Regions from separate parts of the Lentzea sp. NPDC003310 genome, predicted to be linked through region 3. Evidence: riboswitches for the same ligand, from Rfam matches in the RefSeq annotation. Region 3 holds a riboswitch; each other region holds the start of a gene.
What was found. Region 3 has a riboswitch for glycine ahead of gcvH (glycine cleavage system protein GcvH). Riboswitches for the same ligand answer to the same signal wherever they lie in the genome.
Positions count from the first base shown of each region.

Region 1: linked by a shared signal. The riboswitch ahead of gcvT (glycine cleavage system aminomethyltransferase GcvT) and the one ahead of gcvH (glycine cleavage system protein GcvH) in region 3 are both predicted to bind glycine.
Region 2: linked by a shared signal. The riboswitch ahead of gcvP (aminomethyl-transferring glycine dehydrogenase) and the one ahead of gcvH (glycine cleavage system protein GcvH) in region 3 are both predicted to bind glycine.

Region 1 is NZ_JBEXNC010000017.1:231,728-241,490, reverse strand. It holds gene ABZX02_RS32620 (3-hydroxyacyl-CoA dehydrogenase NAD-binding domain-containing protein) at 1-802, opposite strand, end outside; gene ABZX02_RS32615 (acetyl-CoA C-acetyltransferase) at 806-2,008, opposite strand; gene ABZX02_RS32610 (GNAT family N-acetyltransferase) at 2,064-2,498, opposite strand; gene ABZX02_RS32605 (acyl-CoA dehydrogenase family protein) at 2,606-3,742, shown strand; gene ABZX02_RS32600 (CaiB/BaiF CoA-transferase family protein) at 3,739-4,863, shown strand; gene ABZX02_RS32595 (hypothetical protein) at 5,201-5,380, shown strand; gene ABZX02_RS32590 (transcriptional regulator) at 5,545-6,036, shown strand; gene ABZX02_RS32585 (hypothetical protein) at 6,243-6,596, shown strand; gene ABZX02_RS32580 (DUF3817 domain-containing protein) at 6,611-6,913, shown strand; glycine riboswitch at 6,959-7,049, shown strand; gene gcvT (glycine cleavage system aminomethyltransferase GcvT) at 7,238-8,332, shown strand; gene glyA (serine hydroxymethyltransferase) at 8,346-9,611, shown strand.
Region 2 is NZ_JBEXNC010000013.1:122,355-132,117, reverse strand. It holds gene ABZX02_RS26845 (substrate-binding domain-containing protein) at 1-196, shown strand, start outside; gene ABZX02_RS26840 (aldo/keto reductase) at 211-1,023, opposite strand; gene ABZX02_RS26835 (YafY family protein) at 1,011-1,982, opposite strand; gene ABZX02_RS26830 (DUF3224 domain-containing protein) at 2,032-2,409, shown strand; gene ABZX02_RS26825 (maleylpyruvate isomerase family mycothiol-dependent enzyme) at 2,412-3,071, shown strand; gene ABZX02_RS26820 (class I SAM-dependent methyltransferase) at 3,083-3,685, shown strand; gene ABZX02_RS26815 (hypothetical protein) at 3,698-3,880, shown strand; gene gcvP (aminomethyl-transferring glycine dehydrogenase) at 3,926-6,817, opposite strand; glycine riboswitch at 6,867-6,964, opposite strand; glycine riboswitch at 6,968-7,064, opposite strand; gene ABZX02_RS26805 (Clp protease N-terminal domain-containing protein) at 7,121-8,089, opposite strand; gene ABZX02_RS26800 (MerR family transcriptional regulator) at 8,165-8,731, opposite strand; gene ABZX02_RS26795 (bifunctional nuclease family protein) at 9,111-9,584, opposite strand; gene ABZX02_RS26790 (MerR family transcriptional regulator) at 9,736-9,763, opposite strand, start outside.
Region 3 is NZ_JBEXNC010000002.1:14,773-24,535, forward strand. It holds gene ABZX02_RS02705 (ABC transporter ATP-binding protein) at 1-770, opposite strand, end outside; gene ABZX02_RS02710 (hypothetical protein) at 797-1,672, opposite strand; gene ABZX02_RS02715 (ABC transporter ATP-binding protein) at 1,672-2,625, opposite strand; gene ABZX02_RS02720 (hypothetical protein) at 2,648-3,085, opposite strand; gene ABZX02_RS02725 (hypothetical protein) at 3,085-3,267, opposite strand; gene ABZX02_RS02730 (MFS transporter) at 3,615-5,063, shown strand; gene ABZX02_RS02735 (TetR/AcrR family transcriptional regulator) at 5,073-5,753, shown strand; gene ald (alanine dehydrogenase) at 5,808-6,920, opposite strand; glycine riboswitch at 7,146-7,239, shown strand; gene gcvH (glycine cleavage system protein GcvH) at 7,302-7,685, shown strand; gene ABZX02_RS02750 (L-serine ammonia-lyase) at 7,714-9,078, shown strand; gene ABZX02_RS02755 (helix-turn-helix domain-containing protein) at 9,080-9,433, opposite strand; gene ABZX02_RS02760 (LAGLIDADG family homing endonuclease) at 9,512-9,763, opposite strand, start outside.

The sequences.
Region 1 (9,763 bases), on a different contig from region 3:
TCTTCAGCGCCGTGTCGAAGTCGACGTACGCGCCCTCGACGGCCGTCGCCATGATCTTCTCCGGCGCCGGGTACACGCCGTGCGACTTCTTCGAGAGCACGGCCGGGGCCGCCGCCAGCAGGCCGTAGCTGTTGGGGTCGCCGAACTTCAGGTCCGGCACGCCCGCGCCCTGCACGTCCCACGGCTGCGACGGCGCCGGGTTCGCCTTGATCCACGCGATCGCCTCGGAGATCAGCTCCTCGCGCGTGTCCACGACCTGGTGCACGATCCCGGCCTGCAGCGCGCGTTCCGGCCGCAGCTGCTTGCCCTCCATGAGCAACGGCAACGCCTTCTGCACGCCGAGCAGCCGCACCATGCGCGTGACGCCACCGCCGCCGGGCAGCAGGCCGAGCGTCGCCTCGGGCAGGCCGACGCGGATGCTGTTGTCGTTCAGCAGGATCCGGCGGTGCGCGGCGAGCGCGATCTCGAACCCGCCGCCGAGCGCGGTGCCGTTGATCGCGGCCACGACCGGTTTGCCGAGCTTCTCCAGCCGGCGCAGCTGCGACTTGAGCTCCTCCACGCCTTCCAGCGCCTGCGAGGCGTTCTCCGGCGTGATCGCGATCAGCACGTTGAGGTCGCCACCCGCGAAGAAGGTCTTCTTGGCGGACGTGATGACCACGCCGGTGATGTCGTCGGCTTCGAGCTTCGAGACCGCGTCGCCCATCAGCTCGCGGTACTCGTCGTTCATGACGTTGGCGGAGCCGGACATGTCCATCGTCAGGGTGACGATGCCGTCCGCGTCCTTGTCGTAGTGGAACGGCATGCCTCAGACCCTCTCGATGATCGTCGCGATACCCATGCCGCCGCCCACGCACAACGTGGCGAGGCCGCGCCGCAGGTCCCGGCGCTCCAGCTCGTCGAGCAGCGTGCCGAGGATCATGCAGCCGGTGGCGCCCAGCGGGTGGCCCAGCGCGATCGCGCCGCCGTTGACGTTGACCTTGTCCTCCGGGATGTCCATGTCCCGCAGGAACTTCAGCACGACCGACGAGAACGCCTCGTTGACCTCGAACAGGTCGATGTCCTCGACCGAGAGGCCCGCCTTGTCCAGAGCCTTGCGGGCGGACGGCGCCGGTCCGGTCAGCATGATCGTCGGCTCGGTGCCCACGACGGCCACGGAGACGATCCGGGCGCGCGGCGTGAGGCCGAGGGACTGGCCGGCCGCCGCCGACCCGATCAGCATGGCCGCGGCGCCGTCGACGATCTGCGACGAGTTGCCCGGCGTGTGCACGTGGCTGATGCGCTCGACGGTCGGGTACCGGTCGATCGCGACGGTGTCGTAGCCGAGGTCGCCGTGGAACTGGAAGCTCGGCTTGAGCTTCCCGAGCGAGTCCACAGTGGAGTCGGGACGGATCGTCTCGTCCTCCTTGAGCACCACCGTGCCGTTCTGGTCGACGACCGGTACGACCGAGCGCTCGAACCAGCCGTTCTTCTGCGCCTCGAACGCGCGGGCGTGCGACCGGGCGGCCCACGCGTCGACGTCCGTGCGGGAGAAGCCCTCCAGCGTCGCGATCAGGTCGGCCGAGACGCCCTGCGGCACGAACGACAGGTCGAAGTTCGTCTGCGGGTCGATCGCCCACGCGCCGCCGTCCGAGCCCATCGGCACGCGTGACATCGACTCGACGCCGCCCGCGACCACCAGGTCCTCGAACCCGGACGCGACCTTGGCCGCGGCGAGGTTCACCGACTCGAGGCCGGACGCGCAGAACCGGTTGAGCTGCACCCCGGCCGGGCGCTGGTCCCACCCGGCGGCCAGCACGGCGGTGCGGGCGATGTCGCCGCCCTGCTCACCGAGCGGGGACACGACGCCGAGCACGACGTCGTCCACCGCCGAGGTGTCGAGGGAGTTGCGTTCGGACAGCGCGCGCAGCACACCGGCGGCCAGCTCGACGGGCTTGACGCTGTGCAGCGACCCGCGCTTCCCCTTGCCACGCGGCGTGCGCACCGCGTCGAAGATCAAGGCTTCGCTCATGACACCACGCTAGGCCCGCTCCCGGGACCTGGCCATGACCGTGGAGGGTGACCGATTAGCTCACCCGGAACTCCATGTGCTCCGGCTCGTCGACGTCCACGAACCCCATGCGCCGGTAGAGCCGCCGCGCGGGCTCGTTGTCGTCGTACACGCGCAGCCGCACGAGCTTCCAGCCCTCGCCGGCCGCTGCCGTCAGCACGGCCCTGACCAGCGCCTCCCCGACGCCGCGGCCGCGATGCGAGGACCGCACCCACATCGAGTACAGCTCCAGGCCGCCCGGCGTCTCCGCCGCGCCGACCAGTCCGGCGGGCTCCGGGGCGAGCGCGACGAACTTCAGCCCGCGCCCGACGGACTCCCGCCAGTCGGCCTCGGTGTAGGCCTGCTCACGGGCCAGCGTCGACCCGAACCCGCCGGGGTCGGAGGCCAGCGCCTCGAGGCGGACGTCCCGCCAGAGCGTCCAGGCGTCCGGCGTGAGCTGCTGGATCTGCATACCGGGCAGTCTGACCGATCGGGGTGGGAATTTCGCTCAGTTTTTCGGGTGACGACCTGGCGCGGCGGTCATGGCGTGGACCACCGCCCGGTGGTTTCGTGGACCGCATGGCAGAGCGTCGATCGCGGTGGATGGACAGCGACCTGGACCAGTTGCGGCAGCTCGCGCGCACGTTCTTCGAGAAGGAGGTCACGCCGAACGCCGAACGCTTCGCCGAGCAGAAGCAGGTCGACCGCGACCTCTGGACCAAGGCCGGCGAGCTCGGGCTGCTGTGCCTGAGCATCCCCGAGGAGTACGGCGGCGGTGGCGGCACGTTCGCGCACGAGGCCGTGCTGCTGGAGGAGCAGGCCCGCGCCGGCGACAGCGCGTGGGGCAACAGCGTGCACAGCGGCATCGTCGCCCACTACCTCAACTCCTACGGCACCGAGGACCAGAAGCGGCGCTGGCTGCCGAAGCTCGCGTCCGGCGAGTACGTCGGCGCGATCGCGATGACCGAACCCGGCGCGGGCTCCGACCTCCAGGGCATCCGCACGAAGGCCATCAGGGACGGCGACGAGTACGTCATCAACGGCTCGAAGACGTTTATCACCAACGGTGCGCTCGCCGATCTCGTCATCGTGGTCGCCAAGACCGACCCCGCGCAGGGCGCCACCGGCATCTCCCTGCTCGTCGTCGAGAACGACATCCGGCGCGGCCGCGTGCTCGACAAGGTCGGCATGAAGGGCCAGGACACCGCCGAGCTGTTCTTCGACGACGTGCGCGTGCCGGCCGCGAACCTCCTCGGCGGCCAAGAAGGGCTCGGGTTCATCCAGCTCATGCAGCAGCTGCCGCAGGAACGCCTGATCATCGGCGTCTGCTGCATCGCGGGCATCGAGGCCGCGACGGAGCTGACGCTGAGGTACGTGAAGGAGCGCCAGGCGTTCGGCAAGGAGCTGATCAAGTTCCAGAACACCCGGTTCAAGCTCGCCGAGTGCGCCACCGAGGCGGCCGTGACCAGGGCGTTCATCGACGAGTGCATCGAGAAGCACCTGAAGGGCGAACTGGACGTGCCGACCGCCGCGATGGCGAAGTGGTGGGCGAGCGACCGGCTGAGCAAGGTGGTCGACGAGTGCGTGCAGCTCTTCGGCGGCTACGGCTACATGACCGAGTACCCGATCGCGCGTGCCTGGTCCGACGCCCGCGTCCAGCGGATCTACGGCGGCACGAACGAGATCATGAAGGAAATCATCGCGAGGTCCTTGTGAGCGGCCCGCTGGCAGGACTTCGGGTCGTCGAACTGGCGGGACTCGCGCCCGCGCCGTTCGGTGCCATGGTGCTCGCCGACCTGGGCGCCGACGTCGTCCAGGTGCACAAGCCGGGGAGTCACCCGGCCGTCCCCGGCGACTTCCTCACCCGCGGCCGGCGGTCGATCGCGATCGACACCCGCAAGCCCGAGGGCGCCGAGCTGGTGCTGGGCCTGGTCGAGCGCTCGGACGTGCTGATCGAGGGCTTCCGGCCGGGCGTCACCGAACGGCTGGGCATCGGCCCCGCCCAGGCCCTCGCCCGCAACCCGCGCCTTGTATATGGGCGCATGACCGGTTGGGGGCAGGACGGGCCGCTGGCCGACCGGGCGGGCCACGACATCAACTACATCGCCGTGGCGGGCGCTCTGGAGCCGTTGGGACGGGCCGGCGGGCCGCCGTCGTTCCCCATCAACCTGCTCGGCGACTTCGGCGGGGGAGGGCTGCTGCTCGCCCTCGGCGTGCTGGCCGCGCTGTACGAACGGGAGCGCTCCGGACGCGGCCAGGTCGTCGACACGGCCATGGTCGACGGCGCGGCGCTGCTGACGACGTTCCTGCACGGCATGCGGTCCGCGGGCCTGTGGTCCGGCGGGCGCGGCGAGAACATGCTCGACGGCGGGGTGCCGTTCTACGACGTCTACGAGGCGGCCGACGGCAGGTACGTGGCGATCGGCGCGCTGGAGGAGAAGTTCTACGCCGACCTGGTCCGCGTGCTGGGCCTGCAGGAGGCGCCGAGTCGCAACGACCCGGCGAACTGGCCCGAGCTGCGCGAGCGCATCGCGGCGGCGGTGAAGACCCGGCCGCGGGACGAGTGGGCGGACCTGGCGCGGGACACGGACGCGTGCCTGGCGCCGGTGCTGACCCCGGCCGAGGCGGCGGTTCACCCGTACAACGCCGCCCGAGACACTTTCGTGGACGTGTCCGGGGTGGCCCACCCGGCTCCGGCGCCCCGCTTCGACCGCACTCCGGCGGCCGTTCCGACGCCCCCGGTCCCGCCGGGGACGAACACCGCGGAAGTGCTTGCCGACATGGGTGTGGCAGAGGACCGGATTATGGAACTGAGGCGGTCTGGAGTAATTGGATGAATGGTCGGGTGCGTATTAAAGGCGCCACGACGGCGTGACGGTGCGTGATCGGGCACGGTCGGCATCCGGGTGAGCCCCGGTGCAACAGTCCTTCTTCCAAGCTGTGGGATGCGAGGGTGTCCGTGTTCACCTCGTGCCCAGGACATCGGCGCTGCTGAGGCCCGTCTTTAGCCGCCATTCGGGTGACATTGGACGTCGTGCAGGCGTGCGTCCCTGGCGGATCCTGTGACGAGTTTGGCGTGGTCGTTGTTCATCGGCCGGGTGAATGAGGGACCATGACGGGTGACACGGGCGGTCGGCCGCCCGACCGGTGAACGACACGGACGGAGAGGTACCTGTGAACCTCAAGAAGGTGCTAGTGCTGGCGGGCGTCGCGCTGGTGCTGTTCCTCCTGATCACCCAGCCCGAGCAGTCCGCTTCGGCGGTGCAGCAGGTCCTCGGCTGGCTGCGTCAGGGCGCGGAGTCGATCATCACCTTCGTCCGCAGCCTCTTCGGGACGGCCACCCCGCTCAGCTAGTCACGGACGGTGATCTTCAGCCCTCCGCGTTGCGCCGGACGGGTGGAATGAGGCCAATCACGCACTGGTAACGGGTGTTCTGGGGATTCAGGGTCTGGCGATTGTCAGACCTACCGAATACCTTCCGCTGCAATGGCCGATCCCCGACCGACGAGGAGGCATTGATGGTCGAGGACTCCGGGGTCCACGAGCTGTTGCAGCAGTGGGCGGCTGAACGGTCTGACGACGCAGAGATGCAGGAGGTGAACCGGATCAAGAACGCGTGGCTCGCGGAGGCTCCCCCCTCGGCGCCCGGCATCCCCGTGCAGCGGGGAGGCAGGAGTGGGTCGCGTGGCTTGGTCAAGGTCGACTCGGCGGATCCGGCCTACGTGGCCGCGATGCGCAAGCGGGCGCCGGAGGCACCCGAGGCACTGCTCGCCGCCGCGGCGAGCTACTGGCAGCTGGTGGGCGACGTCGCCGAGGCCGAGCAGTGGTGGGACGCGGGCATCAGCCCGTTGGACCAGCGCGCGCTCGACTACCGCGCGGCCGGCCTCACGCCTGCCGACCTCGGGAGGCGCCTGGGACCGATGACGGTTCTCCAGCACCTTCGTCGTGGCTCCGCCGCGGCCTGGTGCGTCGCACGTCTGCAGAGGCAGCGCCGGGACGGCGTGGCGTAGTAGCGGAACGGGCTGTCGGAGGCGGCAGCCCTGTATCCACTCGTTGAACGGGCACGCGCGTCCGTGCGGGGCGCGCTCGCCGAACGTTCGTCCGCCGTGTTCCTCAGCTGAGGGCCGAGGCCCTCACACCCCACGGGGTGGCCTCCATCAGGAGGCCTCACCCAAGTAGTCTTGAGGTCGTGCGCGGCCTCCTTACCCCCCAACGTGTGCTGATCGCGCTCGCCTGTCTGGCGGCGTTGATCGTCTGTTGCGGGCTCGCCTGGTGGCAGTGGCAGCGCTTCGAGTCCGCCAGCGGCACGTTCCAGAACCTCGGGTACGTGCTCCAGTGGCCGCTCTTCGGCCTCTTCCCCCTCTTCATGGTGTGGCGCTTCCGCAAGCTCGCGCGCGAACGCCGTGACGAGGCTCTCTCACCCGAGCCGGTTGCAGCCGCTCCTTCGCCGGTAAGTACGGTTGTCGCCGTCAAACCCGCGCCTGTCGAGCAGTTCGACGATGACGAAGACGCGGAGCTCGCGGCCTACAACCGCATGCTCGCGGACCTCAACGCGCGGGACGGTCGTTGAGCGAAGGCGGGCAGATGAAGGGTGCGTTGACCCGGTTCAGGGTCATGGCTTACGTGGTCGGAGTCTTCCTGCTGCTCCTGGTCGTGGCGATGGTGCTCAAGTACGCCGCGGACATGGGTGGCGCGATGAAGGTCGTCGGCCCGATCCACGGCTTCCTCTACGCCATCTACCTGGTGCTTTCGGTCGACCTGGCGCTGAAGCTCCGGTGGTCGATCAAGGGCACCCTGCTGGTGCTGCTCGCCGGCACGATCCCGTTCCTGTCCTTCTGGGCGGAGCGCAAGGTGGTCGAGAAGACCGCTCAGGGCGTGCCGTTGTGACGTTTGGCCTGCTAGCGTCTGGGGCTACCAACTGAACACGGCCGTCGATGTCGCGCGGGAGAGCTCCCTTGAGTGGGAGCACCGTAGGAGCAACTCCTCCCCGGAATCTCTCAGGTACAGGTACCGCGCGACGCAGGCAACTCTGAAAAGCAGGCTGCTCGGCAGCCTCGCCCACGGTGCAAACCACTGCGGTGGTGAAGCTCTCAGGCTCATGACAGAGGGGGAGGCTCGCTCTAGTGAGGAGTCTCCGATGGACCGTGTCATTCTTCTGATGCCTCAGCCGGCCGCGTCCGGCTCTTCGGCGCACCCTGGAGGAGCGTTCTGATGTCCCGCCTCACGCCTCTGAACGCCGAGCACGAGCAGCTCGGCGCGATGTTCACCGACTTCGCGGGCTGGCGGATGCCGCTGCGCTACTCGTCCGAGCTCGCGGAGCACCACGCCGTGCGCCAGACCGCGGGCCTGTTCGACCTCACGCACATGGGTGAGATCGTGCTGACCGGTCCGCAGGCGGGGGAGGCCCTCGACTTCGCGCTCGTCGGCCACATCTCCGCGCTCGCGGTCGGCAAGGCGCGCTACACGATGATCACGCAGGCCGACGGCGGCGTGATCGACGACCTGATCGTGTACCGCCTCGGCGACGAGGAGTTCATGGTCGTCGCGAACGCCTCCAACGCTTCAGTGGTGGCTGAAGCACTGGTCGAGCGCGCCGCCGGGTTCGACACCGTCGTCACCGACAAGTCCACGGACTACGCGCTGATCGCGATCCAGGGCCCGAAGTCGGTCGAGATCCTTTCGGGCCTCACCGACACGGACCTCTCGACGGTCAAGTACTACGCCTCCTACCCCTCCACGGTCGCCGGCGTCGACGCGCTGCTCGCCCGCACCGGCTACACCGGCGAGGAGGGCTTCGAGCTGTTCGTCGCGCCCGCCGACGCGTCCGCCGTGTGGGCAGCGCTGCTCGAGGCCGGGCAGGCGCACGAGCTCAAGCCGTGCGGTCTCGGCTGCCGCGACACGCTGCGCCTCGAAGCCGGGATGCCCTTGTACGGCAACGAGCTCACGACGTCGCTCACGCCCTACAACGCGAACCTCGGCCGCGTCGTGAAGCTCGACAAGCCGGGCGACTTCGTGGGCCGCGACGCGCTCGCCAAGGTCGCCGAGTCCGGTGTGGACTCGGTCCTGGTCGGGCTGAAGACCCCCGAGCGCCGTGCCCCGCGCCACGGGTACGCGGTGCTGAACGGCGACGAGGTCGTGGGCGAGGTGACGTCGGGCGCGCTGTCCCCGACCCTCGGCTATTCCGTCGCCATGGCCTACGTGACCAAGGCCAGTGCCGAGCCGGGCACCCAGTTGCTGGTGGACGTCCGCGGCAAGAAGCAGCCGGTCGAGGTCGTCGCACTTCCGTTCTACAAGCGCGCCAAGTAGGGAGTTCTTCCAGATGTCCGACCAGTTCAACGCTTCCCTCGCGGAGTACGACCCCGAGGTCGCCGAGGCCGTCGCGGCCGAGCTGGCGCGCCAGCAGGGCACGCTCGAGATGATCGCCTCGGAGAACTTCACGCCCGTGTCGGTCCTGCAGGCGCAGGGCTCGGTGCTGACGAACAAGTACGCCGAGGGCTACCCCGGCCGCCGCTACTACGGCGGCTGCGAGCACGTGGACGTCGTCGAGCGCCTCGCCATCGAGCGCATCAAGTCGCTCTTCGGCGCGGGCTTCGCGAACGTGCAGCCGCACTCGGGCGCGCAGGCCAACGCGGCCGCGATGTTCGCGCTGCTCCAGCCCGGCGACACGATCCTCGGCCTGGACCTCGCGCACGGCGGTCACCTGACCCACGGCATGCGGATCAACTTCTCCGGCAAGCTCTACAACGTCGTGCCGTACCACGTCGCCGACTCCGACGGCCGTGTCGACATGGCCGAGGTCGAGCGCCTGGCGCAGGAGCACCGCCCGAAGCTGATCGTCGCGGGCTGGTCCGCCTACCCGCGCCAGCTGGACTTCGCCGAGTTCCGCCGCATCGCGGACTCGGTCGAGGCCTACCTGATGGTCGACATGGCGCACTTCGCCGGCCTCGTCGCCGCCGGTCTGCACCCGTCGCCCGTGCCGCACGCGCACGTCACGACGACCACGACCCACAAGACCCTCGGCGGTCCGCGTGGTGGCGTGATCCTGTCGAACGAGGCCGACATCGCCAAGAAGATCAACTCGGCGGTGTTCCCCGGCCAGCAGGGCGGCCCGCTGGAGCACGTGATCGCGGCCAAGGCCGTGGCGTTCAAGCACGCCGCCTCGCCGGAGTTCGCCGACCGCCAGCGCCGCACGCTGGAGGGCTCGCGGATCCTCGCCGACCGCCTCTCGCAGGCGGACGTCGCCGAGGCCGGCGTGAAGGTCCTCACCGGCGGCACGGACGTGCACCTGGTCCTGGTCGACCTGGTGAACTCCGAGCTCGACGGCAAGCAGGCCGAGGACGTCCTGCACCAGATCGGCATCACGGTCAACCGCAACGCCGTTCCCAATGACCCGCGTCCGCCGATGGTGACGTCCGGTCTGCGGATCGGCACGCCGGCGCTCGCCACCCGCGGGTTCGGCGAGGTGGACTTCACCGAGGTCGCCGACGTGATCGCGGAGGCCCTGAAGCCGGGTGCGGCGCTCGACGAGCTGCGCGCCCGCGTCGAGGTGCTGGCGGCCAAGCACCCGCTGTACTCCACGCTCTGACGCACTGACGACGAAGGGCGCCACCGGGACTTCCCGGTGGCGCCCTTCGCGTTCTGCGTCCCTGGAGCGAAACGACGGGAACCCCGGCCCCTTCCCCAGGGCCGGGGTGTCACCGTGTCAGGGTGATGTGTGTCTCAGATGGACCGTCCTAA
Region 2 (9,763 bases), on a different contig from region 3:
CGGCATCGACCTGGCGGCGCTCAAGGCGCAGCTGCACGGGACGGACCTGCCGGTCAGCTTCATCGCGATCGGCGGCGAGGTGGACAAGGCGGCGCTGACGGACATCGCGCAGACCACCGGCGGGTCGGTGTCGGTGGTGGAGAACGAGAGCGGCGTGGAGGCCGCGCTCGGCCAGGTGCTGTCGACTAACGCCTGACCGGGCGCGACCGCTCAGGCGGCGTTGAAGCGGTCGGGGTCCGGGCCGGTGCGCGTGCCGTTGTCGAGCTCGGTGATCACGAGCATGTCGTCCTGGGCCAGCTCGAAGTCGAAGACGTCGATGTTCTCCTTGATCCGGTAGGGCGTGACGGACTTCGGGATCACCACGATGCCCAGCTGGACGTGCCAGCGCAGCACGATCTGGGCCGGGGTCTTGCCGTACTTCTCGGCGAGCGAGGTGAGGTCCGGCTGCCGCAGCAGCGCGCCCTGCGCGAGCGGCGACCAGGCCTCGGTGACGATGCGGTGGGTGACGTGCACCTTGCGCATCTCCTCCTGCTGCAGCAACGGGTGCAGCTCGATCTGGTTCACCGCCGGGGTGGTCGGGAACTCGTCGAACAGGCGCTGCAGGTGCGGGGTGTGGAAGTTGGACACGCCGATCGCGCGCACGCGACCGTCGGCGTAGAGGCGTTCCATCGCGCGCCACGACTCGGCGTAGAGGTCGCGCTCCGGGGTAGGCCAGTGGATGAGGTAGAGGTCGATGACGTCGCGGCGCAGGCGCCGCGCGCTCTCGTCGAACGCGCGCAGCGTGGCGTCGTGGCCCTGGTCCGCGTTCCACAGCTTGGTCGTGACGAACAGGTCGGGGATGCCGGCGATGGCGTCGCCGACACCGGACTCGTTGCCGTAGGCCGCGGCGGTGTCGATGCTGCGGTAACCGGCCTCGATGGCCGTGGTGACCGCACCGGCCACCTGCTCCTCCGGCACCTGGTAGACGCCGAAGCCGAGTTGAGGGATCCGTACTCCGTTGTTCAACGAGATCAGCGGAACCATGCGGGTAGCTTCGCACCGTTGTAGACGTCGTGCATCGCCTTGATTGTCGCGGCGATGTCGGCCCTCAAGTCGTTCGGTGCCAACACTTCCACGTCCGCGCCGAATTTGAGCAGGTCAGCGACGGCGTGCCGGGTCGACTCGGTCGGGAAGCCGAACTCCTCCCCCGGCCGCGGATCCAGTTCGCGCACGACCCGCGCCTGGTAGCCGCTGAGCAGGTACTGGGTCTTGTCCAGGCCGGACCGCGTCATGCGGACCGTGACGCGCTCGCCGTACATGCGGGCCTCGAACCGCTCGGACCAGTCGGCCCAGAACGCCGCCAGGTCGAAGTCCTCCGGGCGGTCGAACGTGTCGGCGGTGACCTCCAGCGCGAGCACGCGCGAGACGCGGTAGGTGCGGCCGCTGCCGACGAAGTACCAGGTCCCGGCCTTCAGCACGAGCCCGTACGGGTCGACCTCGCGCTCCACGGTCTCGCTGCCCCAGCGCTGGTAGGTCATGCGGACCCGGCGCTGTTCCCAGACCGCGTCGGCGATCGGGGCGAGGTGCTCGGTCGGCTCGTCGCCGCGGAACCACGTCGGGGTGTCGAGGTGGAAGCGCCCGCGGATCTGCTCGGCACGCGAGCGCAGCTCGGTCGGCAGCGCGGCGAGGAGCTTGAGCTGCGCTGCGGCCGCGAACTCCTTGAGCCCCAGCGCCTCCGCGGGTCCGGGCAGGCCCGCGAGGAACAGCGACTGCGCCTCGTCGGTGGTGAGGCCGGTCAGCCGGGTGCGGTAGCCGTCGACGAGCCGGTAGCCGCCCGCCGGGCCGCGGTCGGCGTAGACGGGGATGCCCGCGGCGGACAGCTCCTCGACGTCGCGGTAGATCGTGCGCGGCGAGACCTCCAGCTCGGCCGCCAGTTCGTCCGCCGTCATCCGGCCCCGCGACTGCAGGAGCAGGAGGACCTGGATGAGCCTGCCGGATTTCATGGGATGAACCTGACACGTTCTGTCAGGAATTACCAGCAGAGTGGCGTCCATGAAGGCAACAGGAACCATCGCCGTGAAGAGCTGGGACGAGAAGACGTGGGAAGGCCGGCCCTACGCCGACGTGGAGGGCCGCAAGCTCACCGAGGCACACGTCCAGTTCACCTACGGCGGCGAGATCAGCGGTGTCGGCAGCTGCCGGTACCTCATGTACTACGGCGAGAACGTCGCGTGGACGACCGCGATCGAGGAGGTCGTCACCGACGACGGCACGCTGGTGCTGCGGCACGTCGGCGCCTACCGGTCCGCTGTGGAGGGTACGACCGAGATCGTCGACGGCACCGGGAAGTTCCTCAACGCGCGAGGTGCGGTGACGGTGGACTGGGCGGAGGATGGCAGCGGCACCTACACCCTGGAGTACGAGGTCTGACGATGACCAACGCCCCCATCTACGACGCGGCCAAGCAGCGGATCGCCTCGCTCGTCGAGGGCCACGACCCGCAGACGCCCGTGGCGGCGACGCCCGGCTGGTCGGTCAAGGACGTGGTGGCGCACCTCGCCGGCGGTCTGCGCGACTTCGCGGACCGCCGGTTCGACGGCGTCGAGACGGGCGAGTGGGGTGAACGGCAGGTGCGCGACCGCCGCGACAACACCCTCGCCGACGCCTTCGCCGAGTGGGACGCGAACCGCGAGCTCGCCGCACCGCTCTTCGACACCCCGATGGGGCCGGTCCTGGTGTCGGAGGTGATCGCGCACGAGCACGACCTCCGCGCGGCACTGGGCGTGCCCGGCGACCGGAACGGCGTCGAGGTGCGGGCGGCGCTCGTGAAGCCGTTGCAGCAGCTCGACCAGCGGATGCGGGAGAACGACGTGCCGGCGCTGCGCATCACCCTGGAGCACGGCGACCGGGTGCTCGGGCACGGCGACCCGGCCGGGACGTTGCGGACGACGTCGTTCGAGCTGATGCGGGCCATCGGCGGACGGCGGTCGGCCGACCAGATCAAGGCTTTGGACTGGGACGGTGATCCGGACGTCTGGATCTCCTCGCTCGCGTTGTTCGGACGGCACCGGCCGGAGCCGTTCAGCGAGTAGGTTCTCCGCACGTGGGCGACTGGCTGACGGACACGCGCGACTCCTACGACACGGTGGCGACCAGCTACGCGGACCTCACCCGCGGGTTGCTCGACGACCTGCCACACCTGCGGGCAGCGTTGCGGCTGTTCGCGGAGGAGGTGCGCGGGCCGGTCGCGGACGTCGGCTGCGGGCCCGGCGACACCACCGCGCTGCTGCACGGGTACGGGGTGGACGCGTTCGGGATGGACCTCTCCCCCGGGATGATCGACCTGGCCCGGTCCTCGCATCCCGGGCTGCGGTTCGAGGTGGGCTCGATGACCGACCCGCTGCCGGGCGGGCTCGGCGGGATCCTCTGCTGGTGGTCGCTGATCCACGTGCCGGACGAGCTCGTGCCCGTGGTGTTCGGGCACTTCCGCGCCGCGCTGGCACCGGACGGCCTGCTGCAGCTGGGTTTCCACGTCGGCGACCGCACGAACCTCAAGACCTCGGGCTACGGCGGGCACCCGATGAGGGTGAACGTCCACCTGCGCCCGCCCGAGCGGGTGGCGGGGTGGCTGCGGGACGCGGGCTTCACCGTCGAGGCCCGGTGGCTGCTGGGCGACGACGGCGCGGTGCTGTTCGCGCGGGGGTGAGACCATCAGCGCGTGTCAGAGGAACAGACCTGCCAGCGCTGCGGTGAGACGGTCGAGCTGGAGACCGAGGACTTCGAGCTGTTCGAGCGGATGCACCCCGACTGCTTCCACTTCGCGTTCGAGCACGACCTGTCCCGGCCCGGCATCGGCGCCGACGAGAACTGCGGCGACGAGACCTGCCCCGTCGGAGCATGAGAAAAGGGGCGCACCCCCGAGTGCGCCCCTTTCCCGTGACTCGGATCAGCTGCTGTACGCCTCGAGCGGCGGGCAGGAGCAGACCAGGTTGCGGTCGCCCTTCGCGCCGTCGATGCGGCGGACCGGCGGCCAGATCTTCGGAGCACCGGTACCGGCCGGGTACACGGCCTCCTCGCGGGTGTACGGGTGGTTCCACTCGCCGACGGTCACGCTGGCCGCGGTGTGCGGGGCGTTGCGCAGCGGGTTGTCCTCGACGGGCCACTCGCCGGCGCCGACCTTGTCGATCTCGCGCTTGATGGCGATCATGGCGTCGATGAACCGGTCGATCTCGGCCAGGTCCTCGGACTCGGTCGGCTCGACCATCAGCGTGCCGGCGACCGGGAACGACATCGTCGGCGCGTGCAGGCCGTAGTCGGCGAGGCGCTTCGCGACGTCGTCCACCGTCACGCCGGTGGCCTTGGTGATCGGGCGCAGGTCGAGGATGCACTCGTGGGCGACGAAGCCGCCCTCGCCGGTGTAGAGGACCGGGTAGTGCTCGTCCAACCTCCGCGCCACGTAGTTCGCGGCCGCCACGGCGGTCAGGGTGGCGCGACGCAGGCCGTCGCCGCCCATCATGCGCACGTACGCCCACGAGATCGGCAGGATCGACGCGGAACCCCACGGGGCGCCGGAGATCGGGCCGACACCGGTGGCCGGGCCCGCCGTCGGCTGCAGCGGGTGGTTCGGCAGGAACGGCGCGAGGTGGGACTTCACGCCGATCGGGCCGACACCGGGGCCACCGCCGCCGTGCGGGATGCAGAACGTCTTGTGCAGGTTCAGGTGCGAGACGTCCGAGCCGAACTTGCCGTAGCGGGCCAGGCCGATCAACGCGTTGAGGTTCGCGCCGTCGACGTACACCTGGCCGCCCGCGTCGTGGACCAGGCCGCAGACCTCGCGGACGGTGTCCTCGTACACGCCGTGGGTCGACGGGTAGGTGATCATGATCGCGGCCAGGTCGTCGGCGTGCTCCGCGACGGTGGTGCGCAGGTGACCCATGTCGATGTTGCCCTTGTCGTCGCACTTCACGACGACGACGCGCATGCCGGCCATGACGGCGGACGCGGCGTTGGTGCCGTGCGCGGACGACGGGATGAGGCAGACGTCGCGAGCCTCGTTGCCGTTCGCGCGGTGGTACGCGCGGATCGCGAGCAGGCCGGCGAACTCACCCTGCGAGCCGGCGTTCGGCTGCAGCGAGACGGCGTCGTAGCCGGTGACCTCGGCGAGCCACGCCTCCAGGTCGGACACGATCTTCAGCAGCCCGGCGGCGTCCTCGACCGGCGCGAACGGGTGCAGCGTCGAGAACTCCGGCCACGTGATGGACTCCATCTCCGCGGTGGCGTTCAGCTTCATCGTGCAGGAGCCGAGCGGGATCATGCTGCGGTCCAGGGCGACGTCCTTGTCGGACAGCGCGCGCAGGTAGCGCAGCAGGGCCGTCTCCGAGCGGTGCGCGTGGAAGACCGGGTGGGTCAGGTAGTCCGAGGTGCGGCGCAGGTCGGCCGGGATGCCGTCGGCGGTGTCGGCGTCGATCGCGTCCACGTCGGCACCCGTGACACCGAACGCGTTCCACACGGCGATGACGTGCGCGCGGGTCGTCTTCTCGTCGCAGGCGATCGCGACGACGTCGGCGTCCACGAGACGGAGGTTGATGCCGGCCTCGCGGGCCTTCGCGACGACCTCGGCGGCACGACCCTCGACGCGGACCTCGACGGTGTCGAAGAACTCGCCGTGCACGACGTCCAGCCCGGCCTCGCACAGGCCCGTGGCGAGCACGGTGGCCAGGCGGTGCACGCGGGTCGCGATCGACCTCAGGCCCTCGGGACCGTGGTAGACGGCGTACATGGACGCGATCACGGCCAGCAGCACCTGCGCGGTGCAGATGTTGGACGTGGCCTTCTCACGGCGGATGTGCTGCTCGCGCGTCTGGAGCGCGAGGCGGTAGGCCAGCGAGCCGTCCGAGTCGACGGAGACGCCGACGAGACGGCCGGGCAGCTGGCGCTCCAGACCGGACCGGACGGCCATGTAACCGGCGTGCGGGCCACCGAAGCCGATCGGGACGCCGAAGCGCTGGGTGGTGCCGACGACGACGTCCGCGCCGATCTCGCCCGGCGCGCGCAGCAGCGTCAGCGCGAGCAGGTCGGCGACCACGACGGCCTGCGCACCGGCGGCGTGGATCTCCTCGATCAGCGCCTTCTGGTCGCGCACCACACCGGACGCGCCGGGGTAGGACAGCAGCACGCCGTAGAAGTCACCGCCGAGGCCCAGACCCTCGATGCCCTGCGACAGGTCGGCGACGACGATCTCGATGCCGAGCGGCTCGGCACGCGTCTCGATGACGGCGAGCGTCTGCGGCAGCGTGTCGGCGTCGACGACGAACTTGTTCGACTTGGACTTGCCGGCGCGGCGCACCAGCGTCATCGCCTCGGCGGCGGCGGTCGACTCGTCCAGCATGGACGCGTTCGCGGTCGGCAGGCCCGTCAGGTCGCCCACCATGGTCTGGAAGTTCAGCAGCGCTTCGAGGCGGCCCTGCGAGATCTCCGGCTGGTACGGCGTGTAGGCCGTGTACCAGGCGGGGCTTTCCAGGACGTTGCGCAGGATCACGCCCGGCGTCACGGTGTCGTAGTAGCCGAGACCGATCATCTGGGTCATCGGGCGGTTCTGCGACGCGAGCTCGCGCAGCTCCGCGAGCGCCTCGGTCTCGGTGGCCGGGGCGGGCAGGTCCAGCACGAGGTCGCGCTCGTGGATGGACGAAGGCACCGCGTGCTGCGCCAGCTCCTCCAGCGACCCGACGCCGATGACGTCGAGGATGCGCGCGAGTTCGGCGGGGCGCGGGCCGACGTGGCGGTCGGCGAACGGGGTGCCGTGCTCGAGAGCGGCGAGCGGAATGCGGTCCTGCGTCATCAAACGCCTCCGGGGGGCTGCGGGCACACGTGTCCTGGTGCCCTCCCCGCTCTGTCCGTACCCCGAGGGGCGCCTGAGAGGTTCACCCGTTGCGAGAACGGGCTTTCACCGTCGGCGGGATCCCTTGCGGGGATCCACTTTCCAGAGGCGTCTCACTCGGCGGTCCTGGATGCCTGAGAGGTTCCCGGGGAGGGACTTGCTCCTTCGGCGCCGGGCTCTGCGACCCGGTCTCTCCCGCCTGAGTTCAGCGACTACCCGAGAAGAATACCCGCAGGCAGCCCGGGTAGTCGCTAGGGACGCGACCTACGTCTCAGTGGCGAGACCGGCGAGCGCCGGCGCGACGGGGTCGGCGGGGTCGTCCCGCAGCGCCACGAGCAGGTGGCGGGTGCCCACCACGGCGTCCCCGCTCCGGGCCGCGACGAGCTTCGCCCGTTCCACCGCCCGTTCGACGGACCCGCCCCGGGGCAACGCCTCCAGGTCGACGCCGGCCGCGCGCAACGCCGCCGCGCCACCCGACTCGAACTCCGGCTTCAGGGTCCGGCCCGCGACCCGCACCTGCTCGTCGACCGTCAGCACCGCCGCCACCAGGTCGCGGGAGGAGAGGTCGCGCCGGGCGGCGACCGCGAGCCGTTCGGCCTCGTTGCGCACGACGGTCAGCACCGGCCCGCCCAGTCCCTGACCGCGTGCGACGAGCCGCGTCAGCCAGCGCACGTACCCGCCGCCGGACTCCCCCTCCAGCGCGCCCGCCTTGCGCAGCAACCAGACCGCGGGCGCCTCCTCGACCTCCGCGTAGGTCCGCGCGGCGTCGGCGCGCACCGCGGCAGCCGTCTCCTCGACGTCCACCCCGCGCAGGACGAACAGGTCGGCCGCACGTCCCGTGTCCTGAGCCAGCAGCGCGAGAGAGAGGTGGGTCGTGGTGAGCACGCCGTCGCCCGCTTCCGTGATCGCCGTACGGAGACACGCCTCCAGTGCGCGACTGACCGGCAGAACGGTGTCCACGCGGGCATGGTCGCAGGCGGCGTTCATCAACGCCGTGACGTCCGGATCAGCCTCGGGAACGACGCCGCCGTCGTCGCCCGCCCAGTGCTCGGTGCCGCGTGCCATCGCCTGCGCCCGCAGCGACCTCACGCCGAGCTTGCGGCCGGGACCGGTGGTGTCGATCAGCGAGATCAGCAGGTTCTCAGTGCCGAGGAAGCCGAACTCCAGGCGGAACGCGCGCTGCACTGCCGCGGCGAGGACTTTGACGACCTGCGACGAAGGGGTGTGCGTCATGACCGTGACGGTAGGGACGCCGATCGGCCACGCGCTGCTGCCGACCGGCCACCGGGGACGGCCGGTCGGCCATGATCAGCCGGTGGCGCGCTCGCGCCGGCGGCGGGTCAGCTCGTCCTCGGTCATCGGCGCGATCTCGACGCCGTCCGCACGTTCGGCCGGGAACTCGTGGATCGTGCCGGAGATCTCGCGCATCGCACCGCTCACCGCGATGCCGAACACGCCCTGACCGCCCTGCAGCAGGTCGACGACCTCCTCCGGCGAGGTGCACTCGTAGACCGTGGTGCCGTCGGAGAAGAGCGTGATCCTCGCCAGGTCCTGCACGCCGCGGCGGCGCAGGTGGTCGACCGCGACCCGGATGTTCTGCAGCGAGACGCCGGTGTCCAGCAGTCGCTTCACGACCTTGAGGACCAGGATGTCCTTGAAGGAGTACAGCCGCTGGCTGCCCGAGCCGTGCGCCATCCGCACCGTCGGGGCGACCAGCCCTGTCCTTGCCCAGTAGTCGAGCTGCCGGTACGTGATGCCCGCGATCTGGCACGCCGCGGGTCCTCGGTAACCGACGAGCTCGTCCGGCAGCGAGGAGTCCGGGAACAGTTCACCCTGCAGCCCGGATTCGGCCCTCAAGGGCGCTTCCTCGACCACGCCTGCCTCCCCTCGGAACGGCCACGAAACTCATGACCGTCAAGCCGCCGCGTCCACTCTCGCGAAGCGGCGACGTCCACTCGAGTTCGACGGTAAGACCGGTCCGATGGCAGGTCAACGCGACGCGCGGGGAGCGACGACCCTCAACCTGAGGTGGAGGGTCATACCGTCACCCGAACTAGGACGTTCAGGTGACGTTTAGTGATCGTTTAGCGAGAATAACGACCTAAAGTAGTCCTGTCGGGTGACGTCCAAACGAACGTTCGACAGCCCATACGAGACGGAGTGCGACGCACCGAAACTCACTCACAGGCGTCCCAGGCGTCGCACCGCGAGTCTGCCCCGCGACGGTGCCTATGTGTCCGCTCCGCGACAGTGCCTATGTATCCGCTCCGCGGAAGTCCTCGGGGGAGACCGAGTCGAGGAACTCGCGGAACTTCTCGACCTCGTCCTCCTGCTCGTCCGGGATGATCAGGCCGGCCTCGGCCAGCACCGACTCCTCGGCGTGGATCGGCACCCCCACGCGCAACGCCAGCGCCACCGAGTCCGAGGGCCGCGCGGACACCCGCACGTCGCCGTCGAACACGAGCTCCGCGAAGAACGTGCCCTCCTGCAGATCGGTGATCCTCACCTGTTCCAGGTTGCGCCCCAGCGCCCCGATGACGTCCTTGAGGAGGTCGTGGGTGAGCGGACGGGCCGGGCGCACGCCCTGCTGCTCCAGTGCGATCGCCGTGGCCTCGACGCTGCCGATCCAGATCGGCAGGTACCGCTCGCCCTCGGTTTCGCGCAGAAGAAGGATCGGCTGGTTCTGGGGCAGCTCCACCCGCACGCCGACGACACGCATCTCGCTCATCGGGCCTCGCCTCCCTCTTATCGTTCGGGGACGACCCGGATTCACACCCGAGCATCCCCCGGCGTACCTGTCCGACGCTACCCGCCAAGCGGGCCGAGTGCTCAATCGTTGCGGGCAGATCGTGATCAAGAAGGCACCCGCTCGCCCTAGATCAGGACTGACGCAGACCCGCCCTCACC
Region 3 (9,763 bases):
GTCACCGTGGCGAGCGGCTTCGACGACAACCGCGCGGCCCGCATCCGTTCCGCGAACAGGGACTTCGCGTGCTTCTCCAGCCGGGCCACCTCGCGCGCCTCCTGGCCGAAGCCCTTCACCACGCGGACGCCGGTGACGGTCTCCTCGACGTGCTGCGCCAGGTCGGCCGCCCGCTGCTGCGCCGACCACGTGGCGGGGAACAGCGTCAGCCTGGTGCGCCCGGCGAGCCACGCCACCAGCGGCAGCACGATCACCGCGATGATCGTCAGCGGGATCGACAGGTAGATCATCGCCGCCAGCGCGGCCACCGCGAACACCACCGTGCCGATGGCCAGCGGCGCCATCATCAGCAACGACTGCACCAGCTGCAGGTCGGTGATCGACCGCGACACGATCTGCCCGGTGCGCAGCTCGTCCTGCTTCGCGCCGTCGAGCCGCTGCACCGACGAGAACACACCCAGCCTCAGGTCGTGCTGCACGCTCAGCGCCAGCCGCCCGCCCAGGTACCGCCGCGAGAACGCCGACCCGAACGTCAGCAGCTCCAGCACGATCAACGCCACCATCAACGGCCACAACCGGTCGGTGCGGCCCGCCGTCGAGTCGTCGATCGCCGTCTTGAGCAGCAACGGCCCCGCCGCCTGCAGACCCACGCCGACGACCGCGGCGAGCACCGACAACACCACCAGTCGGGGGTGCTGCCAGCACGCTGCGGTCAGTCGGCGGATCCAGCCCTTCGTCACGGGACCCACAGTACGTTCGGGGTCCGACATAAAATCGTGACGTCAGTTACCGCAGGTCAGGTGATGTCCTTCTGGGTCATGCGCGCCCAGCCGCCACCGAACGCGGCGCCGACCCAGGCCAGGAAGATCAGGCCCGACAGCCACCACGCCTGCGCGCCACCGGCACCCGCGACGACCCGCAGCCAGTAGACGCCCTCGTCGGGGATGACGCCCGCGTCGGCCAGGAACAGGTCGACCGCGACGGACCCGGTCAGCCCGTTCACCGACCCGTTCGGCAGGAACCCGACCGCGGTCTCCGGCACGCCCGCGATGCGCAGGCCGAGCTGCAGCGCGTTCTCGATCACCAGGAAGTACATGATCAGCAGCACGACCACGCCGGCGGAGTTCGAGATCAGCGCCCCGAGGCCGACGCCGAACATCGTCATGAGGATCGAGGCCAGCACGCAGACCAGCGCGAGCATCGCCCAGCCGCCCGCGTCGGGCATCTGGCCGGACTTGCTGGTGAGCACGATGCCGAGCGCGGTGAACCCGATGATCGCCAGGCCGTAGATCGCGCCCCACAGCGCGTAGACCATCAGCTTGGCCGCCATCGCGTGCACCCGCGACGGCGCCGTGAGGAACGTCGTCGTGATCGTGCGCGAGCCGACCTCGTTCGCCACCGCCAGCGCACCGAAGATCAACGGGAACAGCGTGGCCAGGTTGATCGTCCGGCCGATGCCGAGCACGCCGAACTTCCACTGGTCCGGCGTCACGCCGAGCGCGTCCGAGAGCTGCTCCGCCTCCGACGAGGAGAAGACCTCGACGAACGACTGGCCGAGCAGACCGGACAGCAGCCCGCCGCCCAGCGCGATCAGCACGGTCGGGATGAGCAGCGCCCACCACAGCGTGGTCGTCGTGGTCTTGCGGAGCTCTGCCTGCACGAGGTTGCCCATCAGGCCCAACCACCCTGTTGCTGCTGGTACGGAGCCGGCGCGGGCGCGGCGTACTGGCCGCTGGTGAGCCGGAAGAAGATCTGCTCCAGGTCGGCCTGCTCCTCCTGGATGCCGTACACGGACACGCCCGCGCGCAACGCGGCGTCCGCGACGTGCTTGGAGTCCACTCCGGACACCGCGAGACGGCCGTCCGGCAGCTGTTCGAGGCCGTGGACGCCCTCCGCCTGCAACGCCGTCGCGAGCGCGCCGATGTCCGACGGCTGCACGAAGACGCGGCGCTGTTGCTGCTGGCGCAGGTGGTCCAGCGGGCCGTAGTACATCGTCTGCCCGCGCGAGACGATCACGACCTGGTCCACGGTCTGCTCGACCTCGGCCAGCAGGTGGCTGGAGATCAGCACGGTGCGGCCCATGCGCGCGAACGACTGCAGGAAGTTCCGCAGCCACGCGATGCCCTCGGGGTCGAGGCCGTTCGCCGGTTCGTCGAGGACGAGCACCTGCGGGTCGCCGAGCAGCGCGGTGGCGACGGCCATCCGCTGCTTCATGCCCAGCGAGAACCCGCCGACGTTGCGGTCGGCGGCACCGGAGAGGCCGACCAGTCCGAGGACCTGGTCGGCCTGCGCGTCCGGAACGCCGATCGCCGCCGCGTAGACGCGCAGGTGGTTGCGCGCCGTCCGGTTCGGGTGGAAGCCCTGCGCCTCCAGCACCGCGCCCACCACGCGGGCGGGGTGACCGAGCTGGTGGAACGGCCTCCCGTTGATCGTCGCCGTGCCGCTCGTCGGCTTCACGAGCCCCAGCAGCATTCGCAGGGTCGTCGTCTTGCCGGCGCCGTTCGGGCCGAGGAAGCCCGTCACGCTGCCGGGTGACACGGTGAAGCTCAGGTTCTGCACCGCGGTCACCGGACCGAACTGCTTGGTCAGGTTCTGCACCGCGATGAGGCCGCTGCCGTCATGCATGCGGCCCATCCTGCCTGATGGATCAGTCCGGCAAGGCGTGCTTGGGACGAGTCACGACGGGTGCGCGGTGCACCACCGGGTGTTCGGCGGTCAAGATCGGCAGCTCGGTGGTCATCTCGGCCGGTGTCTCCTCCGGCAGTTCGATAACACCTGATCGAGTGAAGGGGTTGCGCAACGGCCGCCGCCGTTCGCGGTGCGGCAGGCCCTCGCCGATCAGGTGCTGGTGCGCCATGTTCCAGATCTGGCAAGGCCACCGGCGGCGGCGCAGCCAGCCGGGACAGGCCTTGCAGCGGCCGTCCTCGTCGGGCTGGTGGACCGTGAGCAGGAGCCGCCAGCCGTCCGCGAGGCGGTGGATCTCCGCTCGGGCCAACGGGACCAGCGCCTCGGCCTCACCGTGCTCCGCGACCTTGTCCAGCAGTGCCAGGCGTTGCAGCACCGCGTCGCGCAGGGTCTCGTCCATCACATCTTCGCCGTGGCCTGGTCGAGCAGAGAGCCCAACCGGCGGGTCTGGGTGGCGGACATCACAGCGGTCTCGCCCGGTGGCGTGACCAGCAGGACCCGGTCGTTCTCCACCAGAACGGTCATCGACCTGTCACGACCGAACGGGTCGTGGCAGTGGATCCATCCCTGTGGTTCAGCCATGGAATCTCCCTTCGAGGGACACCCGACTCCGTCTTCATCGGCCGAAGCCCCTGCTCGCCGCACCGCGCGATCGGGAATTCACTCGTTTGCTGGACGGGCCGGACACGGGCAGTGGTCCACTCGGGGAAACTTTTGGGTCGCGTTTCGGCGGGGGTGCTGGGCGCGCTCGGCCAAAGCCCGCTATATTTGGTGACGGCGGCCCCGCTCCCAGTGACCCCCAGGCTGGTTGAGCGCGGCCGCCCTTTCTTTTCTCCCCGTCTGTTCCTCTTCTGTTCCGAGCGAAAACCGCTTGCGCCCTGCGGTCTCGTACGCTGTAAGTTCCTCGTACACCGTAAGGGGGAGGAACGATGACTTCGACGACCGAGAAGGCCGTGGTGCACCCGCACCCGCAACGCTGGGCCGTGCTCGGCGTGCTGTGCCTGTCCGTGATGGTCGTGGTGCTGGACAACACCGTGCTCAACGTGGCGATCCCGTCCATCTCCACGGGCTTGGACGCGAGCACCGCCGACATCCAGTGGATGATCAACGCCTACTCGCTCGCACTGGCGGGTCTGCTGCTCACGACGGGCTCGTTGAGCGACAGGTTCGGCCGCAAGCGCGCTCTGCTGGCCGGCCTGGTGCTGTTCGGCACGGGCAGCGCGGTGGCGGCGTACGCGGGGTCGTCCGAGGCGTTGATCGCGGCCCGCGGCTTCATGGGCATCGGCGCCGCCGTGCTGATGCCGGGCACGCTCGCCGTGCTCATGCAGTTGTTCGACGACAAGGAGCGCCCCAAGGCCATCGGCATCTGGGCCGCCGTCACGAGTCTCGGGTTCGCAGCGGGGCCGGTGATCGGCGGCGCGCTGATCAAGCACTTCTGGTGGGGCTCGGTGTTCCTGATCAACGTGCCGGTGGCGCTGCTCGCGATCGCCGCCGTCGCGTTCCTGGTGCCGGAGTCGAAGGACCCGACCGTGCGCAGGCCCGACGTGCTCGGCTCGGTGCTGTCGATCGTCGGCATGGTGTCGATCGTGTACGCGGTGATCGAGGTGCCGGAGCACGGGTTCGGCTCGGCCGAGTTCGGCGTGCCGGTCACGATCGGCCTGGTCGCCATGACCGGGTTCGCCCTGTGGGAACGGCACACCGCCGACCCGATGCTCGACCTCGGGTTCTTCCGGAACCGGCGGTTCACCGGCGCGGTCGCCTCGGGTGTGCTGGCCGCGTTCGGCATGGCCGGCTCGCTCTTCCTGCTGACGCAGCACCTCCAGGGCGTGCTCGGCTACAGCCCGCTGGAGGCCGGCGTGCGCGTGGCGCCGATGGCGATCGCGTTGCTCGTCACCAGCAACACGCTGGGACAGCTCGTCGTCAAGCTCGGTGCGGGCCGCGCGATGCTGCTCGGCATGACGGTCGTCGCGGCCGGTGTGCTGCTGCTGTCGATCGGCGAGACCTACCCGCCGACGCTCGCCGGCCTGGTCCTCATCGGCGTCGGAGTCGGGGTGTCGCAACCGGTCGCGGTGAACGCGCTGATGGGTTCGATCCCGCCGGAACGCGCCGGCATCGCGTCCGGGTTGTCGGGCACGTTGACGGAACTGGGTTCCTCGTTCGGCATCGCGGTGCTCGGCGCACTTCTGTCGGCGCGATTCGTGGCCTCGCTGCCGGACGGCGTTCCCGGCCGGTCGTTGAGCGAGGCGCTGCACAGCGGCGCGGACGTCGCGGTCGTGCGGGAGGCGTTCTCGAACGGCATGAGCGTGAGCCTCGTGATCGGCGCGGTCGCCGTGTTTATGGGAGGTGTTGTGGCCAGCGTGTTGCTGCGGCGTGCCTAGGATCGCGATGTGGAGAGCGTGTGGTTCGGCAAGCCCAGGCCCGGCAGCGGCCAGCCCCTCGGCCTGAGCCGGGAGGCCATCGTCCGCAAGGCGATGGAGATGCTGGACGCCGACGGCCTGGCGAAGCTGTCCATGCGCAAGCTCGCGGCGGCGCTCGGCGCGGCGCCCATGTCGCTGTACTGGCACGTGCCGACGAAGGACGCGCTGATCGAGCTCTGCCTCGACGAGGTCTACGGCGAGTTCCCGCTGCCGGGCCCGGACGACGACTGGGAGACGGCGGTGCGCGGGATGATGCACGCGATGCGTCATCTCGCGCACAAGCACCCGTGGTGGATCCGCGGTCAGGGCGAGTTCAACAGCATCGGCCCCAAGGCCGTGGCGATGAGCGACGCGATGCTCACGACCATGCTGGGGGCCGGCCTGTCGCTGGGCGCGGCGGCGCAGTCGATCTCGACGATCTCCAGCTTCGCCGTGGGGTACTCGATCGCGGAGGTCAACTTCGTCGCCCGCGGTGGGATGGACTCGCCCCCGCCCGACCTGGCGAAGATCGCCGACCTGCACCGGGAGAAGCACCCGAACTACGTGAAGATGCTGGACGTGCAGGAGATCTGGACGCTCGAGGGGCAGTTCGAGTTCGGGCTGGACTGCGTGATCGACGGCATCAAGGCGCGCGTCGCCGCCCTCAGATAGGCGAAACCCCCGCAGCGATTCACGCGTGCGGGGGCTTCCTCATTCAGTTGGCTTTCAGATCACGGACTCGAGCGGCGTGTGCGGCAGGCCGGTCGCCTCGGCCACCGGGCCGTTGGTCAGCTTGCCGGCGTGCGCGTTGAGGCCCAGGGCGAGCGAACGGTCGTCCTTGAGCGCCTTCTCCCAGCCCTTGTCGGCCAGCGCGACCGCGTACGGCAGCGTCACGTTGGTCAGCGCGTAGGTCGAGGTGCGCGGCACGGCGCCCGGCATGTTCGCGACGCAGTAGAACACCGAGTTGTGGACCTCGTAGGTCGGCTCGGCGTGCGTGGTGGCGCGCGAGTCCTCGAAGCAACCGCCCTGGTCGATCGCGATGTCGACGAGCACCGAGCCCGGCTTCATCTCGGCGACCAGCGCGTTCGAGACCAGCTTCGGCGCGGCGGCACCGGGGACGAGCACGGCGCCGATGACCAGGTCGGCCTCGCGGACGGCCTGCTCGATCGCGAACGAGTTCGACGCGAGCGTGCGCAGGCGGCCCTGGAACTGGGCGTCGATCTGGCGCAGGCGGTCGACGTTGGTGTCGAGGATCTGCACGTCCGCGCCCATGCCGACGGCGATCGTGGCGGCGTTGATGCCCGCCACGCCGCCGCCGATCACGACCACGCGGGCCGGGGCGACACCGGGGACGCCACCGGGCAGCACGCCGCGGCCGCCGGAGGGCTTCATCAGGATGAACGCGCCGACCTGCGGGGCGAGCCTGCCCGCGACCTCGGACATCGGGGCGAGCAGCGGCAGCGCGCGGTTCGGCAGCTGCACGGTCTCGTACGCGATGGCCGTCGTGCCGGACGCGAGCAGCGCCTCGGTCAGCGGCTTGTCGGCGGCGAGGTGCAGGTACGTGAAGAGGGTCTGGCCGGCGCGCAGGCGGGGGTACTCCTCCGCGATCGGCTCCTTGACCTTGAGGACCATGTCACCCTCGGCCCAGACGTCGTCGGCCGACGCGAGGATCTTCGCGCCCGCGGCGAGGTACTCCTCGTCGGTGATCGCGGAGCCCAGACCGGCGCCCTGCTCGACGAACACGTCGTGCCCGCGGCTCGTCAGCTCGTGCGCACCGGCAGGGGTGAGAGCGACGCGGTACTCGTGGTTCTTGATCTCGCGGGGAACTGCGATCCGCACGATGACTCCTCCGTTCGGTGGCCGACATCTCACAATGTGGGGCAGTCGGAAGGTCATGTCACTGTGCGGATCGCACTATCCGGGCACCCCGCGATTGTTCACTTGGGACAGAGCGACCTGAGCGTGGTTCGCGTTCCACTCGACGGTCTCGCGTTGACACTCGGCGGGGGCCGCACATAGCGTTCGGCCCGGACAACTGAACACCGGCCGCGGCGCGCGAGCGCCAGAACCCGCGTGGGAGAGACCTCGACGAGCGCAGTCGGGGCGCCGAAGGGGCAAGCTCCCGCACACTCTCAGGCAGCAAGACCACTCGGGGTAGGCAACTCTGCACGGCGGAGGGGGCGCAAGTTTCCTGCATCCGTCACAGCCAGAGGAGTCGCCGTGGAGTTCCCCGACAACCTGCTCTACACCGTCGAGCACGAGTGGGTCGACTGGACGCCGGGTACCCAGGACCCGCTGACCTGCGGAATCACCGAGTACGCCGCCGACGCCCTCGGCGACATCGTGTACGTGCAGCTGCCCGAGGTCGGTGCCAAGGTCGTCACCAACGCCGTCTGCGGCGAGCTCGAGTCCACCAAGTCCGTCAGTGACCTGTTCTCGCCCGTCACCGGCGAGGTCATCGAGGTCAACGACGCCGTCGTCCAGGACCCGGCGATCGTCAACAGCGACCCGTACGGCGAGGGCTGGCTGTTCAAGGTCCGCGTCGACTCGGCGGAGAACCTGCTCACCGCGGCGAAGTACGCCGAGCTCACCAACACTGACTGACCGCCCCACCACCACGAAGGACTGATCAGTGGCGATCAGCGTTTTCGACCTGTTCTCCGTCGGCATCGGACCGTCGAGCTCCCACACCGTCGGCCCGATGCGCGCGGCCGCGATGTTCGTCGACAAGCTCGGCGACCGCCTGTCCACAGTGGACCGCGTGCACGTCCAGCTGTTCGGCTCGCTCGGCGCCACCGGGCACGGCCACGGCAGCCCCAAGGCCGTGTTCCTCGGCCTGGAGGGCAACCTCCCCGAGGAGGTCGACCCGTCCGTCGCGGCGGAACGCGTCGAGGAGATCATCTCCGGCGGCCGGCTGAAGCTCGGCGGCACGCACGAGATCGGCTTCACGCACGACCGCGACCTCGTCATGCACCGCCGCAAGTCACTCCCGTTGCACCCCAACGGGATGAGCTTCGAGGCGTTCAGCGGCGGCAAGCCGGTCGAGCACGCCGTCTACTACTCGATCGGCGGCGGCTTCGTCGTCGACGAGAACGCGAGCGGCACCGACCGGATCAAGCCGGACACCACGCCGTTGCCGCACCCGTTCCTGACCGGCGACCAGCTCCTCGCGCGCTGCCGCGAGACCGGCCTGTCGATCAGCGAGATCATGATGGCCAACGAGCTGTCGTGGCGCACGGAAACCGAGGTGCGGGAAGGACTCCTGCACATCTGGCACGTCATGCAGGAGTGCGTCGAACGCGGCTGCACCGAGCACGGCACCCTGCCCGGCGGCCTGAAGGTCCGCCGCCGCGCCGCCGAGATGCGCAAGCGCTTGGAGAGCGAGCACTTCGTCACCGACCCGCTGCGGGTCATGGACTGGGTCACGCTCTTCGCGCTCGCGGTCAACGAGGAGAACGCGGCGGGCGGCCGCGTCGTCACCGCGCCGACCAACGGCGCGGCCGGCATCGTCCCGGCGGTCCTGCACTACTACACGAAGTTCGTGCCGGGAGCGAACGACGACGGCGTGGTCAGGTTCCTGCTCACGGCGGGCGCGATCGGCGTGCTGTTCAAGGAGAACGCCTCGATCTCCGGCGCCGAGGTCGGCTGCCAGGGCGAGGTCGGCTCGGCCTGCTCGATGGCCGCGGGCGGCCTGGCCGAGGTGCTCGGCGGCACCCCGGAACAGGTCGAGAACGCCGCCGAGATCGCCATGGAGCACAACCTGGGCCTCACGTGCGACCCGATCGGCGGCCTGGTGCAGATCCCGTGCATCGAGCGCAACGCCGTCGCGTCCATCAAGGCCATCACGGCGGTGCGGATGGCGTTGCGGGGCGACGGCTCGCACTTCGTGTCGCTCGACAAGGTCATCAAGACCATGCGCGACACCGGCAAGGACATGTCGGTGAAGTACAAGGAAACCGCTCGCGGCGGACTCGCCGTGAACGTGATCGAGTGCTGACTCAGCGAGCGTCGTAGGCGGCCTGCGCCGCCAGCACCTCGGGCATGCGCGCCTCCAGCAGTTGGATGAGCGCGAGCAGCCTGTCCGCCGTCTCGCGCCCGAGCGGCGTCAGGCTGTAGTCGACACGCGGCGGGTTCGTGTTCTGGGCTTCCCGGTGCACGAGCCCGTCGCGTTCGAGCGCCTGCAACGTCTGGGACAGCATCTTCTCGCTGACCCCGTCGACGCGGCGGCGCAGTTCGTTGAACCTCAGCGGGCCGTCCACGAGCACGCCCAGCGTGAGGCCGCCCCACCTGCCCGTGACGTGCTCCAGCGTGGGACGTGACGGGCACGCCTTCGCGAACACGTTGTAGTCCATGACGGCATCATAGCTGGTCAAAACGCTAACTGATAGTAAGTGTGAGAGCTCTCCACGTCAGGGAGAGCTCTCACACCGTCAGAACGGCCAGTCCGCGTTCCGGCCCGCCTCGAGCAGGGGGATGGCCCGGAACGTCGCGTCGGACAGGCCGCCGAACTCGTGACGACCGGCCGTGCCGGTGGCGTACGCCGCGCGCTGGTACCCGTTCAGGTTGAACCCGTAGACCGGCACGTGCGCCGGCACGACGTCCGAGACGCCCTGCCCGTACGGCCCGGAGATCGTCTGCATGTCCGAGATGATGAACACGCGGTCGTGCCCCCGGTAGGAGCG